Regions from separate parts of the Neobacillus camarae genome, predicted to be linked through region 1. Evidence: riboswitches for the same ligand, from Rfam matches in the RefSeq annotation. Region 1 holds a riboswitch; the other holds the start of a gene.
What was found. A riboswitch is a leader RNA that binds a small molecule or an ion and turns the genes downstream of it on or off. The one in region 1 is predicted to bind lysine.

Region 1 (5,328 bases):
TAAATACAATATCATGCTAAAGGATGACAAGACGTATCCGTTCATTAAACTGACGGCAGAACGTCATCCGAAACTGATCATCACGAGAAAAGTCAAAAAAGACAAAGGGAAATACTTCGGTCCGTATCCGAATGTGGGAGCAGCCAACGAAACCAAAAAGCTGCTCGACCGGATTTATCCATTAAGGAAATGTTCCACACTTCCTGACCGCGTCTGCCTCTACTACCACCTAGGCCAGTGTCTGGCGCCCTGCGTCAATGAAGTCGCAGAACAGACTTATAAGGAAATGACCGATGAAATCACCAAGTTTTTAAATGGCGGCTATAAAGAGATTAAAAAAGAGCTAACCGAAAAAATGAGTGCAGCGGCCGATGAACTGGATTTTGAACGGGCAAAAGAATACCGCGACAAAATCGTTCATATTGAAACCATCATGGAAAAACAAAAAATCACCATGACCGATTTCACCGACCGCGACGTGTTCGGCTATTCTGTGGACAAAGGCTGGATGTGCGTGCAGGTTTTCTTTGTGCGTCAAGGCAAGCTGATTGAGAGGGACGTTTCGATGTTCCCAAGCTACAATGAGCCAGAGGAAGAAATGCTTACGTTCCTTGGCCAATTTTATCAAAAGACCAATCACCTAAAACCAAAAGAAATCCTGATTCAGGATGAAGTCGACCAAAGCATGGCCGAGCAGCTTTTAGAAGTAAAAGTGATAAAGCCGCAGCGGGGACAGAAAAAAGATCTCGTCAAAATGGCGATTAAAAATGCCAAAATTGCACTGAATGAAAAATTCTCGTTAATCGAAAAAGATGAGGAGAGAACCATTAAAGCAGTTGAAAATCTGGGAGAATATCTGGGAATCTATACTCCGCACCGGATTGAGGCATTTGATAACTCAAATATCCAAGGTACTGACCCTGTTTCGGCCATGATCGTATTTACAGATGGTAAACCGAACAAGCGGGAATACCGGAAATATAAAATCAAAACCGTACAAGGTCCTGATGATTACGAGTCCATGAGGGAAGTAACTAGAAGGCGGTACTCTAGAGCCTTAAAGGAAGACTTGCCGCTTCCTGATTTAATTATCATTGATGGCGGGAAAACCCATGTGGAAGCAGTCAAAGATGTACTAGAAAATGAGTTAGGCTTGGATATACCGATTGCTGGTCTGGCAAAGGATGAAAAGCACAGAACTTCGCAGCTTCTGTACGGCGACCCGTTGGAAATCATTCCGCTTGGCAGGAACAGCCAAGAGTTCTATTTGCTCCAGCGGATCCAAGACGAGGTGCACCGCTTTGCGATCACTTTCCACCGGCAGCTCCGCGGAAAAACCGCCTTCCAATCCATGTTGGATGACATACCGGGTGTGGGTGAAAAACGCAAAAAATTATTGCTGAAACATTTTGGATCAGTGAAAAAAATGAAGGAAGCCCGTTTGGAAGATTTCACTGAAATCGGCATTCCGGTTAATGTGGCTGAGGACCTAATGAAAAAACTTCAGACAGACTGATTGTCAGAAAAAAACGATTGTGCTATAATAAGTGAAAATTTAATAACTATCACTTTTACATGTTAAAGTGAAGGTAGAGGTGCGAACTTCAATAGTAGAGGTCCGGAGAAGGATGAGCTTCGAGGAAGGGCTTTGAAAGGGGATGTTCGCCGAAGTAAAGGAAAACTCATTGTTTTCTTTGCTGGTTTTGCATTTAAGAGATGCGGGACTGTCAGGATCAACCGTCTTGGAGAGCTATCTTTCATTGTGTATGCATGAACTTTTCTTCGTGTTTAACAAGCAATGGGATAATCTCCCGTTGCTTTTTTATTTGGAAGAAAATAATAAAGATAGTTGAAAGGCGAAAGAGGGAGAAGACATGGGGCTAATTGTACAAAAGTTTGGAGGAACCTCCGTAGGCAGCATCGACCGCATTCTCAATGTAGCCGGACGTGTTAAAGAGGAAATAGACAAGGGGAACCAAGTAGTCGTAGTGGTTTCCGCAATGGGGAAAACCACCGACCAATTGGTGAACATGGCAAAGGAACTGTCACCGCAGCCAAACAAGCGGGAAATGGATATGCTTCTGACGACTGGAGAGCAGGTCACAATATCATTACTATCGATTGCTTTGAACCAAAAAGGGGTAGATGCCATTTCTTATACCGGATGGCAGGCGGGGATCGTCACCGAGCCGGTCCATGGCAATGCTAGAATTGCTAGAATTGACACCAACGCCATTGCACAGCAGCTTTCCAATGGGAAGGTTGTCATCGTGGCAGGATTTCAAGGAGTCACAGAGGACGGGGAAATTACCACGCTGGGCCGTGGCGGGTCCGATACGACGGCTGTTGCTCTGGCAGCTGCCCTAAAGGCGGACCGTTGCGATATATATACCGATGTGACCGGCGTTTTTACAACCGATCCGCGCTATATAAAGAATGCCCGTAAACTATTATCGGTTTCCTATGATGAGATGCTGGAACTGGCCAACCTTGGAGCAGGCGTATTGCATCCAAGAGCAGTTGAATTTGCGAAAAACTATCAGGTCCGTCTAGAAGTCCGGTCAAGTATGGAAAAAGAAGAAGGCACTGTAATTGAGGGGGAAGCTACAATGGAACAAAATTTAGTTGTCCGGGGAGTCGCATTTGAGGACGAAATCACCAAGGTAACCGTGTTGGGATTGACCAATTCGTTAACCAGTTTATCAACCATCTTTACAACTTTGGCAAAAAATCATATTAACGTTGATATCATCATTCAAAGCACAACCGAGGCAGGAACGGCTAACCTTTCCTTCTCCATCCATACCAATGATTGGTTGGAAACATTGAATGTACTCGAAGATAACAAGGAGGTCCTGGGATACGAACAGCTGGATGCGGAAAATAAACTGGCGAAAGTATCCATTGTCGGATCAGGCATGATTTCCAATCCTGGTGTTGCGGCTAAAATGTTTGAGATTCTGGCTGAGAACAACATCCAAGTGAAAATGGTCAGCACGTCAGAAATCAAGGTGTCAGCGGTTGTGGAAGAGAAAAACATGCTCAAAGCAGTCGAAGTGCTTCACGATGCATTTGAACTAGGAAGCAAGGAATAAAAAAAGCTTCATAATAAAAAAATGGGAGGATGGCTAAGCCATCCTCCTTTACCTTAGCGGTTAGACAGAATCATTGTGATCCCATTTGACGGTGAATAGAACCCTGTTAGATTTTTTTACAGGATGTTCAAACGTTTCAGCCACTACTTGTTTTTGCAGTTCAATTTGCTGGGCCAAGAATCCCGCTTCCAGTTGGAAATAGTGCTCCGCCTTCGATTTGACGCGCGGGGCGAGCAACGGGGTCGTAAGCTCAATATCCAGCTGATTTTTCGTTTCTTTCATGATTTGAAGAGTTCCCCAAGAGGCTTTGGCAAAAAAATCAATCAGGCTTTCAAAGTCGGCCAATGGGTATTTCCTTGCAAGCCGTTTGCCGGCCCAATACAGGATTTCAGGGGTGTCTTTACCAAAAATCTCCGGCAAGAGAGTTTCTCGGATTAATTCATAACCGAAAATGGATATGGTCCTTGTATCTTCTAAAGTATGAACAGATTGTTCCAGTGCAGTGCTTTCCTTCACGAGTTTCCCCTCTTTCTACGATTCTATTATATACAATCTTGGCCGATTTTTAGTAGCGTTTTTCAAAAAAGCCGGCTGATATTAGTGGAAGTTTTTGCTATTTTACAATACCTTATTTTATGGACTGACGTTATTTTTACCTAAAATAGAAAAACTTTACCCATAAGATGTTGGTAATTTTATGCCAGGCCAGCCAAGTTATAGGAACAACATGCTCTAATATCCCTAAAATGTAAGCGTTTTCTAGTATAATATCAATATATTTTAAAAATTTTATTTTTTCGGCTGTTTTTATGTATCCGTTTCCTTGACGCTCTATAATGATGGGAGTAAAATGGACATGTCACATAATTGTCACAGTGATGCAGAAACACTTAATAGGGAGAATAATCGGTTTTTAAATCTAAAAGGGGGGTAAATCAATGGCGGGGAATCGCGAGTTTTTTAATCGAAGATTGCATTCACTGCTCGGAGTGATTCCAATCGGAGTTTTTCTTTTGCAGCACCTTACAGTCAACCACTTTGCAACAAAGGGGGCTGAGTCTTTCAATACAGCTGCCAATTTTATGGGGAATCTTCCATTCAAAATTGTCCTAGAGACAGTAGTAATCTATTTGCCGCTTCTGTTTCATGCAATCTATGGATTGTATATTGCCTTTACAGCAACAAGCAATATTGGTAGATTCGGATTTTTTAGAAACTGGATGTATATGGTCCAGCGTGTAACCGGCGTTATTACACTTATCTTTATTACTTGGCATGTATGGCAGACACGGGTGGCTGCTGCAATGGGTTCGGAAATTGACTTCAAAATGATGGAGGATATCCTGTCTTCACCATTTATGTTTGGATTTTACTTGGTGGGTATCCTATCAGCAATCTTCCATTTCGCAAATGGATTATGGTCTTTCCTAGTGAGCTGGGGCATCACTGTATCACCGCGTTCCCAAAAAATTTCTACATATTTCACGATGGCCGTTTTCGTGGTGCTTTCTATCGTAGGGATACAAACATTACTAGCATTTATCTAAACAAGCAGATTTATTCACAGAAAATATATTGGATTCTCGGATTAGGAGAGTGAGTCACGATGAGTAAAGGAAAGGTGATCATAGTCGGCGGCGGATTAGCTGGCTTGATGGCTGCGGTTAAAGTTGCAGAACATGGGACACCGGTAGAATTATTCTCCCTGGTTCCAGTTAAACGCTCTCACTCTGTTTGTGCCCAAGGTGGTATCAATGGAGCAGTAAATACAAAAGGTGAAGGGGATTCCCCTTGGATTCACTTTGATGACACGATTTATGGGGGAGACTTCCTGGCCAACCAGCCTCCTGTAAAAGCAATGTGTGATGCAGCACCTGGCATCATCCATTTATTTGACCGGATGGGAGTTATGTTTAACCGTACTCCTGAAGGATTATTGGACTTCCGCCGTTTTGGCGGGACTCAGCATCACCGTACGGCTTTTGCCGGAGCAACAACCGGCCAGCAACTATTGTATGCTTTGGATGAGCAGGTTCGCCGCGAGGAAGTAGCCGGATTAGTCACAAAATATGAAAACTGGGAATTCCTTGGTGCCGTTGTTGATGATGATGGCGTGTGCCGCGGTATTGTCGCCCAGGATTTAAAAACGATGGAAATCAAGTCTTTTAATGCCGATGCGGTTATTATGGCTACAGGCGGTCCTGGAATCATTTTTGGTAAATCCACTAACTCT
Region 2 (5,328 bases), 720 kb from region 1:
AAAAAGTCATACCATTTTGCAAACGAACGACCCATTTTGTTCAACTCCAACCTGACTCTAAAATAAAATGGAGTGGATTCCCACCCCACTCCATTATACCAAGTTATTTTCCATCCATGATTTCTTTTAAGATTTCGAAAGACCTTTTTTGTTTTTCAGGATCATAAATATAGGTCACGGCCATCAGTTCTTCCACATCATAAAACTCTTGGAAGGTTGTCAATTGGCCGTGGACCGTTTCTTTGCTTCCCAACAGCGTCACACTTGACATCGATTCCGCCATGTCCTTCTCAGCGGCATTCCATAATCCATCCATGGTTGCAACAGGCGGCTGGAGCTTCATCTGCGAACCGCGAACAACATTCAAAAAGAATTGGTGCTTCGTAGTTGCTAAAAATTCCGCTTCATCATCGGTTTCCGCTGCGATTACATTCAAACAAACCATCATATACGGTTTATCCAAGTACTCAGACGGCTGGAACCGACTGCGGTAAATCGAGATTGCTTCCTCCATATACCTTGGGGCAAAGTGCGAGGCAAACACATAAGGAAGCCCCAAACTTGCTGCCAAATAAGCGGAATCCGTTGAAGAACCAAGAATATAGATAGGAATATTGGTGCCGACACCGGGATAGGCTTTGACATAGCCTTGCTTTTCGTCCGATCCAAAATAGGTGAGCAAATCTTTCACGTCATTTGGAAAGGTGTAGACAGAATCATTTTTGGAACGCCTTAAGGCATTCGCCGTCATCATATCGGTCCCAGGAGCACGGCCAAGCCCTAAATCCAATCTCCCTGGATAAATCGTGGCCATCGTCCCAAACTGTTCCGCAACGACCAAAGGGGAATGATTGGGAAGCATTACCCCGCCAGAGCCCACACGAATCGTTTGCGTATGTTCTAAAGTATGATTAATCAAAATCGACGTAGCCGAGCTCACTAGCGTCGGGGAATTGTGATGTTCGGCAATCCAATAGCGGGAATATCCCATTGACTCGACCGCTTGCGCCAAGTCGACCATCGAATCGATTGCTTGTTTAGAATCCTGCCCTTCACGGATTGGGGCCAAGTTTAACACAGATACAGGTATATGAATATTTGCCATAAATAATGATCCTTTCATTTAAAAATCTATTTCTATAGTAACAATTGCTTCGTGATTAACAAACTTAAATGCTTATGATGAAGACAGGCTTCGATATTGGTATTCCCTTTTCAGCAAAACAAAATGTTTGCATTAATACCTTTAATATTTCGGATTGCCCGTTGTAAACCCAAATAAAAAGAACCTGGCCAAGCACCAAGTTCTTCCTGAGTGTTCTTTTTCATCTGCATAAATCTTTATTTAAATTTCTCCGGGAACTGCTTAACAATGCCTTCTGTCAAAAATCTCCCATATTGATTAAATGCCTTTCATTCGTGTCAGCCGTTTTAATATCCGCCGGCCAATCCCCCTTGAGGCGGTCCACTACTTCGTTGGTTGTTAATTTTAAGTGGGTATAAAACATGTCACGAAGTTCCGCTTTTGGCCAATTGGGGTTTGCGCTTGATAGGAATGCCACAATTTCGTCCGCCTTCCGGAACCAATCCTTATTGAAGCGGTCCACGCTTGCTTGATCACCTTTTTTAGCGGCATCGATAATTCTTCCAGCTATGACGATATGTTCCTTCAACAAGCTTGTAAACTTGCTGCCAGCTTTTTCTCCGTAGTAAGGTTTAATCAGATTTCCCAGGTCTTCCTGATTTCTCAATAGCCTTGCCAATACATCGTTTTGATGTTTAAGTTTCCCATCCTGCTGACGATTAAACTCCTCGTCCACCATGCATGTTCAATCCATAGCTTTTGCATGTCATATTTTAATTGAATAACTTTTTCATTAATAACGTTCTGCCTTAATGGGGTGGTACCGGCGGCATTAACCGCTGCCGGGATACTTGGTATCGCCAGCAAAAAAGCTAAACCAAGTACAAACTAGCCATTTCTTCAAGGTACTTTTCTCTTTTTCAAAATAATTCCAATTTTAATATTGTTCATTACCCTCTTGTTATGCCCAGTCGGTAAAGTTTTTCATCGCTAGGGAATTTTGATATAGTATAGGATGTATGAGAAATAGAAAGGATACTGACACCATGAAATGCTTATCAATTGACTTAGACGGCACATTATTAAACTCCGACCACGAATTGACGGAAGAAAGCATAAAGGTCCTGCACGAATTGCAACAGAAAGGACATTGCGTTATTTTAAACACCGGGCGGGCTTTGGCCGATGTCATAAAACTGAAGGCTATACAAGACCTGGAGATACCCATTTTTTGTATAAATGGTTCAAACCTTTATTCCGAATCAAAGGAACTGCTTTTTGAAGCAACGATTCCGATGTCCACCTATAAAGAAATTTTTGCGATCTTAAAGAATTTAGGTGTCGGCGTGCTGGTTTACACCAATGAAGGCGGGCTTCCATCGACACTCCCACCACTACACAATAAAACAAAACAAGAACTTGATGACTTATTTGATAATTTTAACTACGACGTGATTACAGAGAAAGAAAATCTGAAAATCTACAAACTGATTGCCCTGGTTTATCAGGACCAAATTGAAAAAATTGAGCTAGTAAAATCAGCCTTGGGAGGGAAATTTGATATCTCCATGGCTTCCTCCTTCCCTAATAATGTGGAAATCACCTCGAGTGAAGCCCACAAAGGTAAGGCGTTATTACGGTATCAGCAGATAATGAACTTCTCTTTTGACGAAATTATTGCCTTTGGCGATGGCGGAAATGATCTGGCCCAATTCGAAGTCGCTACCACCTCGGTGGCGATGGGAAATGCTCCCCAACATGTCCGGCAAAAAGCCGATATTGTAACGAAAACCAATGATGAAGAGGGTTTCGCATATGCAGTCCGCGATTTATTGCAGTTGATAAATTAACGAAAGATTCGAAAAATTTTTCTAAATCCTTGAATTCTCATGGATAATCTGCTATAGTACAGGTAATTACATATTTCTTTACTTCAAACCTTTTGAAGTGAGGATAGAGGCGCAAAAACCATTAGTACATCGTTGGAGGATATTGAGGTCCTGTGATAATGATGGAAAGGGGAATTTGCCGAAGCTGATAGAAGCTCATTTGTTCTTGAAGCTGGTTCTGTCGTTGAATAAGCACAGAACTGTCATATAGGCAACTATATGGAGGGCTATCTCACGCGTGGGAACTTATTTTTGGTTCTATCGCAGCATCGATGCTCTCGTTGCTGCTTTTTTGCGTTGACGTTTGATTTGCCTTTACCACCTCTATTTTTTATAAAAAAATTGAGTTAAAGGGTGAGATAAATGAATTTCGGCCAAGTATTAACCGCAATGGTGACACCATTTGATCAAGAAGGTGAAATTGACTTTCCTGCATTAAAAATTTTAGTGAATCATTTAATTGATAATGGGACTGATGGTTTAGTCGTCTGTGGTACGACTGGCGAATCGCCAACCTTGACAACTGAAGAAAAAGTAAAGTTATTTCAATTTGTTGTCACTGAAGCAGCGGGAAGAGTTCCTGTCATTGCAGGAACAGGCTCCAATAACACGCGGGCTTCTATCAATCTAACAAAAAAAGCGGAGGAAGCTGGAGTCGACGGAATCATGCTGGTGGTTCCCTATTATAATAAACCTTCCCAGGAAGGGTTATATCAACATTTCAAGACTATAGCAGAATCCACACGATTACCGGTCATGCTTTATAATATTCCTGGACGGAGTGTGGTCAATTTGGAAGTGGACACCATTGTCCGGCTTTCCCAAATCCACAATATCGTCGCCGTTAAGGAAGCAAGCGGCAACTTGGATAACATGTCCGCTATCATCAGCGAAACGCCTAGTGACTTTACCCTATACAGTGGTGACGATGCTTTGACTTTGCCAGTTCTGGCGATTGGTGGTGCAGGAGTCATCTCTGTTGCTTCCCATATTATCGGCAATGAACTTCAAGAGATGATAACAAACTTTAAAAATGGGGATGTTCAGGCAGCAGCAGTTGCCCATCGCCGTCTTCTCCCAACCATTAAAGCTTTGTTTGCGTTACCAAGCCCATCTCCGGTCAAAGCGGCTTTGAATATGTGCGGTATCCAAGTCGGGGATGTCCGCTTGCCGATGGTCCCGTTAAACGACGAACAAAAACGGACTTTGCAAAACTTTTTGCCTACACTAAAGGTAAAAGCATTAATCAAAGAGCAGCCAATCTAAATGGGCTGCTCTTTTTTTCCATTCGTATTAGTTCACTTTCTTTGGACCGGTCCAGTGCAATTCTCTTAATCGGTACTTTTGTAATTTACCTGTGGCTGTTTTAGGAAGTGCGTCTACAAACTCAACTACCTTTGGCGCTTTGAAGTGGGCCATTTCCGAACGGCAAAACTCAATAATTTCGGCTTCGGTTGGCGTTGCACCCGGCTGCAATACTATAATGGCCATCGGTACCTCACCCCACTTTTCATCAGGGATGGCGATTACCGCACATTCCAAAACTGCCGGATGCCGGTACAGGACACCCTCCACTTCCGTAGATGATATATTTTCACCTCCGGAAATGATTAAATCTTTAGCCCGGTCACGGATTTCAATATAACCGTCAGGATGTGTAACCGCCAAATCACCGGTATGGAACCATCCGTCCCTGATGGCAGCTGCCGTGGTGACAGGGTCCTTATAATAGCCTGCCATAACGACATTCCCACGGGTAATGATTTCACCCAATTCCTCTCCATTCCAGGCCACTTCTTCCCCATCTTGATGAACCACCCTAGTTTCCCCGTTAAACGCAAGCTCGATCCCTTGCCTTGCCTTAATGACAGCTTGTTCTTCAGAAGATTTGGAATCGAACTCATTTTTCCACTCACAGTAAAGGATGAACGGGGAGGTTTCAGTAAGGCCATAAACGTGCATCATTTTTAAACCAAGTATCTCTTGTGCTTTTTTAATCAGAGCGGCTGCAGGAGGTGCCCCTGCTGTAGCCATTCGCGGATTGGTCTTGATGTGGACCTCTTTCGCTTTTGGATCATTGACAAGCATATTGACGACAGTTGGTGCCCCACATAGAAGGGTAATTTTTTTTGTTTCGAATAAATTTAAAATAAGCGGAGGGTCGACCTTTCTTAAGCAAACATGAGTGCCCCCTGCAGCAGTAAGGGCCCATACGCCGCCCCAGCCGTTGGCATGGAACATCGGCAATGTATGCAGGTAGACATCGTCATGGTTAACGCCCAGGTGATACATAAAATTAGCCGCATTCATGTAGTTGCTTCGATGTGTCAGCATAACCCCCTTCGGTTTAGAAGT

Region 2: it holds a riboswitch for lysine, as region 1 does, so the genes downstream of both, dapA (4-hydroxy-tetrahydrodipicolinate synthase) here and ACY8D0_RS21000 (aspartate kinase) in region 1, are expected to answer to the same signal.

What each region holds. Positions count from the first base shown of each region.
Region 1 is NZ_JBUCKX010000003.1:1,129,574-1,134,901, reverse strand. Features, by position in the region: gene uvrC (excinuclease ABC subunit UvrC) at 1-1,516, shown strand, start outside; lysine riboswitch at 1,583-1,761, shown strand; gene ACY8D0_RS21000 (aspartate kinase) at 1,875-3,095, shown strand; gene ACY8D0_RS20995 (YslB family protein) at 3,156-3,611, opposite strand; gene ACY8D0_RS20990 (succinate dehydrogenase cytochrome b558 subunit) at 4,034-4,642, shown strand; gene sdhA (succinate dehydrogenase flavoprotein subunit) at 4,702-5,328, shown strand, end outside.
Region 2 is NZ_JBUCKX010000003.1:404,791-410,118, forward strand. Features, by position in the region: gene ACY8D0_RS17190 (class I SAM-dependent methyltransferase) at 1-35, opposite strand, end outside; gene ACY8D0_RS17195 (LLM class flavin-dependent oxidoreductase) at 104-1,105, opposite strand; gene ACY8D0_RS17200 (hypothetical protein) at 1,383-1,823, opposite strand; gene ACY8D0_RS17205 (HAD family hydrolase) at 2,104-2,934, shown strand; lysine riboswitch at 3,031-3,211, shown strand; gene dapA (4-hydroxy-tetrahydrodipicolinate synthase) at 3,337-4,239, shown strand; gene ACY8D0_RS17215 (long-chain-fatty-acid--CoA ligase) at 4,267-5,328, opposite strand, start outside.